DNA from 2 places in the Mesorhizobium sp. WSM3868 genome. Region 2 is predicted to be linked to the other one. Evidence: predicted binding sites of a transcription regulator. Region 2 holds the regulator's gene; the other holds the start of a gene.

Region 1 (3,293 bases), on a different contig from region 2:
GCCGCCTGCTCGTCGGCGTCCAGCGGGAAAAGAGCAATGCCGATGCTGGCCGACACCAGCTCGCCGCCGGGCGACAATTGGCTCTCCTGGCGCAGCTTGGAAAGCAACGCCTCGGCGATGCGGCCGGCGGCCTGCGGGTCGGGAAGGTTCGCCGCGATGATGGCGAACTCGTCGCCGCCGAGGCGGGCGAGCATCTGCCCATGGCGGAGCACGCCCGAAGCGCATTGCGCCACCCTCTGCAGCACGGCGTCGCCGGCCGCATGACCGAACAGGTCGTTGACTTCCTTGAAGCGGTCGAGATCGAGAAGCATCAGCGCGAGCTGCCCGCCCTTGCCGCTTGCCGTGGCGATCTCGGCCTCGAGGCGGCTGGTGAAGCTGCGGCGATTGGCAAGCCCGGTCAGCGGATCGAAATGCGCCAGGCGAAGGATCTCCTGCTCGGCCTTCTTGCGCTCGCGCATGTCGCGGACGGCGACGACGTCGTGAGGCTTGCCGCAATAGTCGATGCTGCGGGCGATCAGCTCGACCGGGATGCGGGTGCCGTCCTGGCTGCGCAGCTCGGCTTGCTGCGCCTGGCCGCTGCCGCCGGCGATGGCTGAGGCGATGCGTTCGCCGAAGAGGTCGCCAAGCGTCATCACGTTCAGCGTGCCGGGCGCGATGCCGCTCAGCGCCGCGATGCTGTCGTTGGCGCTGACGATGCGGCTGCCGTCGCAGACGATCAGCCCCTCGACCGCCGCGTTGGCCAGGCCGTGCATGCGCTGCGCTTCCGCCTGGTGGCGTCGGAAGCGCAGGTCGATGCGGAGCGCCGCGGCCGAGAGCACCAGGATGACCAGGCTTGCCGCCGCGGCGGCAAAGGCTTGCGACATCGGCGCGATGGTGAATTTTGAGATCTCTATCGAGGAGTCCGGATAGATCGAGACCGCCGCCATGGCGATAAAATGCAGTGTGCAGATGGCCAGTGTGAGCAAGACGGCGGCAGCGATCGTCGTAAGCGTCGACGGGCGGCGAAGCACGACGAGCAGCGAAAGCGCGGCAAGCGTGACGCCCGCCGCCAGCGAAAGAGCGACGAGCAGCTCGTTCCAGACGATCCGGCCCTGGACCTCGAACGCCGCCATGCCGGTATAGTGCATCACGGCGATGCCGACGCCGAGCACGGCGCCGCCGACAAGGTAGTGATCAATGCCGCCGCGGATGGTGGCGATCCACATTCCGGCCGCTGTCAGAACTACGGAGGCGGCCAGCGAAAGCGCTGAAAGCTCCGCGTCATAGGCGTTGGGTATTCCCGGCGTGAAGGCGATCATGGCGACGAAATGCGTCGCCCAGATGCCGAATCCGGTCGCCGTGGCTGCAATCAATAGCCATGCGTAGCGATTTCGACTGGTCGATTGCTCGACATGGCGAAGAAGATTGACCGCCGAGAAAGAAGAAATTCCGCAGATGAGCGCCGCAAGCGCGACCAACCTCAGATCGTGCTCGTGCACGATGCAATTATAGACGGTCAACATTTGGCCCCACCTGATCTTCCCGCATCAATCAAGTTAAGATTGCTTAAGGCCCGACGGCTGAAGAATCGATTAGTGGACCTGCAACCGACGCGTGTGTCTCGGGTTGTAAGGGCGGATAAGGTTGGGCCGGCTGTCGCACACGATGGTTGGAGTCGCTCAAATCCTAAGCCGGCAAGCAATCTGCCCGGCCGTGACTGATGCACGTTATTTTAGGATCAGTTGATGTTCATCGACGCATAACAAAACCGTTGTCCGATTGTCATGCGCAACACATACTGGTTTCTGCGGAAGCCCCCTTTCGCCAATCACAACGGGAGATGAAAACATGAAGCTCTTCGGCTTCGCGGCAGGTGTTGCCGCTACCTTGACCCTGCTTTCCACCACGTCGGCTTTCGCTGTCACGCAGATCAGCTGGTGGCATGCGATGACGGGCGCCAATGCGGAAGTCGTCGACAAGATCTCGAAGGACTTCAACGCCAGCCAAAGCGACTACCAGATCGTTCCGGTCTTCAAGGGCACCTATCCCGAGACGCTGAATGCAGGCATCGCCGCGTTCCGCGCCGGCCAGGCGCCGGACATCATCCAGGTGTTCGATGTCGGCACCGGCGTCATGATGGCGGCAGAGAGCGCGATCAAACCCGTGGCCGAAGTTTTGACGGGCGCGGGGATGACGTTCGATAAGAGCCAGTATCTGCCCGGCATAGTCGGCTACTATTCGAAGCCGGACGGCACCATGTTGTCTTTCCCTTACAATTCCTCCTCGCCGATCCTCTACTACAACAAGGACATCTTTCAGAAGGCCGGCCTCGACGTGAACAACCCGCCTAAGACCTGGAACGAGGTATGGGAAGCGGCGAAGAAGATCAAGGCGAGCGGCGCGGCCCCTTGCGGCTACACCTCGACCTGGCTGACCTGGATCCATCTGGAAAATTTTGCCGCCTGGAATAATGTTTCTTGGGCGACCCAGCAGAACGGACTGGCCGGCGGCGACGTCGAGCTCAAGATCAATGCGCCGATTTTCGTCAACCACTTTCAGGCGCTGGCTGACCTCGCCAAGGATGGCACTTTCAAATATGGCGGGCGCACCTCCGAGGCCAAGCAGATATTCCTTGCCGGGGAATGCGGCATCTTTACCGAGTCGTCGGGCGGGCTCGGCGATATCGTCAAGTCGGGAATGAACTACGGCATCGGCCAACTGCCGTATGACAGCGATGCCAAGGGTGCGCCGCAGAACACGACGCCCGGCGGCGCAAGCCTCTGGGTTTTCAGCGGCAAATCCGATGCGGAGTACAAGGGCGTCGCTGCCTTCTTCGCCTATCTCTCCAAGACCGAGGTGCAGGAATATCTGCACCAGAAGTCGGGCTACCTGCCGGTGACGCTGGCAGCCTATGAGGCGACCAAGAAGTCCGGCTTCTACGACAAGAACCCGGGCCGCGAGACACCGATCCTGCAGATGACCGGCAAGGCGCCGACCGAAAATTCGAAGGGTGTGCGCCTGCCCAATCTGCCGCAGGTGCGCGACATCCAGAACGAGGAGTTCGAGAAGATGCTGGCCGGCCAGGAAACGGCCCAGCAGGCGCTCGACAACGCCGTCTCGCGCGGCAACGCGGCCATCAAGGACGCGTTGGGCAACTAGACCTGGCCGAGGATGAAACTTCGCCCGTGCGGATCCGCGCGGGCGATCCTTGCTTGACGAGGAAACCAAGCTGACCCCGCGCGTCGTTTTCCCCAACAAAGTCCTGCCTTACCTGCTTGTGGCGCCGCAACTCGCCATAACACTGGTTTTCTTCT
Region 2 (3,293 bases):
CATCAACCTGTCGCTGCCCGAGCGCAGCGTCACCGCCTTCATCGGACCTTCGGGCTGCGGAAAGTCGACGCTGCTGCGCGTGCTCAACCGCATCTACGAGCTCTACCCGAAGCAGAGCGCCGAAGGCCAGGTGCTGCTCGACGGCAAGAACATCCTCGACCGCTCGCAGGACCTCAACCTGCTCAGGACCAAGATTGGCATGGTGTTCCAGAAGCCGACGCCGTTCCCGATGTCGATCTACGAGAACATCGCCTTCGGCGTCAGGTTGTATGAAAAGATCAGCAAGGCCGAGATGGACAATCGCGTCGAACAGGCGCTGAAGCGCGCCGCGCTGTGGAACGAGGTCAAGGACAAGCTCAACGCCAGTGGCCAGAGCCTTTCGGGCGGCCAGCAGCAGCGGCTCTGCATCGCGCGCACCGTGGCGGTGAAGCCGGAGGTCATCCTGCTCGACGAGCCGGCATCGGCGCTCGATCCGCTGTCGACCGCCAAGATCGAGGAGCTGATCGACGAGCTGCAGGCCGACTACACGATCGTGATCGTCACCCACAACATGCAGCAGGCGGCGCGCGTCTCGCGGCAGACGGCGTTCATGTATCTCGGCGAGCTGATCGAATTCGACCGGACCGAAAAGATTTTCACCTCGCCCCGCGAGAAGCGCACGCAGGACTACATCACCGGCCGCTTCGGCTGAGTTCATACGAGGACATAACTATGGCCCATACGGTCGCTTCCTTCGACGAGGATCTGAGGCAGATCAGCCAGCTCATCCGCGACATGGGCGATCTTGCCGGCTCGATGGTCGGCGCGTCGACCAAGGCTCTGCTGAATTCCGACAACGCGCTGGCGCAGCGCGTGGTCTCCGACGATGCCATCATGGACGCGCGCCAACGCGAGCTCGACGATCGCGCCATCACGCTGATCGCCAAACGCCAGCCGATGGCCGACGACCTGCGCAGCGTCGTTGGCGCCATCCGGATGGCCGGCGATCTCGAGCGCATCGGCGACCTTGCCAAGAACATCGCTAAGCGCGTCGGCTCGGTCGGCATCAGCGCCGCGCCGCGCGACCTTTCGCACTCCATCGATTCGATGGCGCAGCTGGTGCTGATCCAAGTGCAGGGCGTGATCGAGGAATACACGGCCGGCGACGCCACGGCGCTCGCCAAGCTCCGCAACGACGACGAGCGCATCGACGTCAAATACACCTCCGTCTTCCGCGAGCTCCTGACCTACATGATGGAGGATCCGCGCAACATCACGGCTTGCACGCATCTGTTGTTCTGCGCCAAGAATCTGGAGCGCATAGGCGACCACGTCACCAACATCGCCGAGAACGCCTACTATGTGCTGACCGGCACGCAATTGCCCGCGAATCGTCCTAAGCAGGACGAGACGGCGATGTCGGCGCCGGCGGCCTGACAGCGAAGGTGCCTGCTATATGATCGCGCCACGCATCATGGTGGTGGAGGACGAGGAGCCGCTGGGGGTGCTGCTCCGCTACAACCTCGAATCCGAGGGCTATCAGGTCGAGGTGGTGACCCGCGGCGACGAGGCCGAGATCCGCCTGCAGGAGAATGTGCCCGACCTGCTCGTGCTCGACTGGATGGTGCCGGCGGTTTCCGGCATCGAGCTCTGCCGCCGGCTCAGGATGCGACCCGAGACCGAACGCCTGCCGATCATCATGCTGACCGCGCGCGGCGAGGAAAGCGACAGGGTGCGCGGCCTCTCGACCGGCGCCGACGACTATCTGGTCAAGCCGTTCTCGACGCCGGAATTCATGGCCAGGGTCAAGGCGCTGCTGCGCCGCGCCAAGCCGGAGGTGCTGTCCAGCGTGCTCAAGGTCGGCGATATCGTGCTCGATCGCGAATCGCATCGCGTCTATCGCAAGAAGAGCGAGATCCGGCTCGGCCCGACCGAGTTCCGACTGCTCGAATTTATGATGCGGCATCCCGGCCGGGTGTTCTCGCGCAGCCAGCTGCTCGACAATGTCTGGGGCGAGACGATCTATATCGACGAGCGCACCGTGGACGTGCATGTCGGCCGCCTGCGCAAGGCGGTCAACAACGGCCGCATGCCCGATGTGATCCGCACCATTCGCGGGGCGGGCTACGCGATCAGGGAAGACTAGAGACCCTTCCGCCCGATGAGGCGGGACCAAGCTTGCGCGCGACAACGCACCGGAAGAGAGCGAAACTCTCCCTCGGAACTGGCCCACCCCCGAGCAGCGGGAGGGATCTGGGTTCAAGCTCAAGAGGCTCCATGTTATCCTTTCGCTCCGACGCGCATGCCGTCGGCAAAGACCTGGCGCCAGGCAAGCACACGCACGGAAAGACGCAGGCCGGTCGGCCAGAACGGATCTTCTCGCACCAGATTTTCGACCTGTTCGTGATCAGCGGCCTCCACCAGCCATAGGCCTCCGGCTGGCGCGCCGTCGGCACGTCGCAGCGGTCCTGCCGCCCTGATGGCCGAGGCATTGCGACCGAGAAATTCGATCGCCGGCATGTATTGTCGGCGAACATCTTCGGCGCGGCTGACCTCATCTTCAAGCAGAACGGCGAAAAGCGTCATTGACTCTCTCCTGCATTGATGCGGGATCTTACAGCAGTAGTATTGCCGCTTCACACCGAACTATTGCCGACCTATGCTGCAAAAATGCAGGCGTTGGATTGGAACGACCTTCGATATGTCCTCGCTGTCGCGCGTGGAGGTTCACGCGCCGCGGCCGCCCGGCAGTTGGGTGTTGATCCGACGACCGTCGCCCGTCGCTTGCGGGTGGCCGAGATAGCTCTTGGTGTGCGCCTGTTCGAGCGCGGCGCTGACGGCGACATGTGCTTGACCGAAGCCGGGGAGGTGGCGGTGAAGCGCGCCGAGGCCGTTGAGGCAGAGATCGGCGGCTTGAAAGCAGCAACGGAAGGAGTGGACGCCGCCGCGAGCGGAACAGTGCGCGTGACGGCCGTGCCCATCCTGATCAACAGGATCCTGGTGCCCGCAGCGGCTGAATTGACCGCGCGACATCCGCGGCTGCGCGTTGAGCTGATCGCGGAGTCGCGTGATTTGAGCCTCAGCCGGCGCGAAGCGGACATCGCCATTCGGCTGGCAAGACCCGGCGACGAAACCGGCAACAGGGTGCTTTCGAGACGCATCGGGACATTGAGTTACGCGGCCTATGCGGGAACCGACGTTCAGGTCGAAATCGCCAAGCTTCCCTGGGTAGCGTACGAAGACGGAATGGCGCACCTGCCCCAAGCCCGATGGATCGCTAAAATGGCCGAGAAGGACGGCGGCCTCTCAGCGGT

The links. Region 2 encodes PhoB, which activates phosphate uptake and scavenging genes when phosphate is short. Its sites were predicted from a motif close to TGTCATNNANCTGTCAT; they were not measured.
Region 1: the regulator PhoB is predicted to act here: its motif matches at 1,749-1,765, upstream of ugpB (sn-glycerol-3-phosphate ABC transporter substrate-binding protein UgpB).

The regions. Positions count from the first base shown of each region.
Region 1 is NZ_NSGB01000016.1:87,702-90,994, forward strand. It holds gene CK221_RS22850 (EAL domain-containing protein) at 1-1,502, opposite strand, end outside; gene ugpB (sn-glycerol-3-phosphate ABC transporter substrate-binding protein UgpB) at 1,828-3,138, shown strand; gene ugpA (sn-glycerol-3-phosphate ABC transporter permease UgpA) at 3,209-3,293, shown strand, end outside.
Region 2 is NZ_NSGB01000007.1:249,236-252,528, forward strand. It holds gene pstB (phosphate ABC transporter ATP-binding protein PstB) at 1-691, shown strand, start outside; gene phoU (phosphate signaling complex protein PhoU) at 712-1,416, shown strand; gene phoB (phosphate regulon transcriptional regulator PhoB) at 1,436-2,125, shown strand; gene CK221_RS14415 (YciI family protein) at 2,260-2,565, opposite strand; gene CK221_RS14420 (LysR family transcriptional regulator) at 2,608-3,293, shown strand, end outside.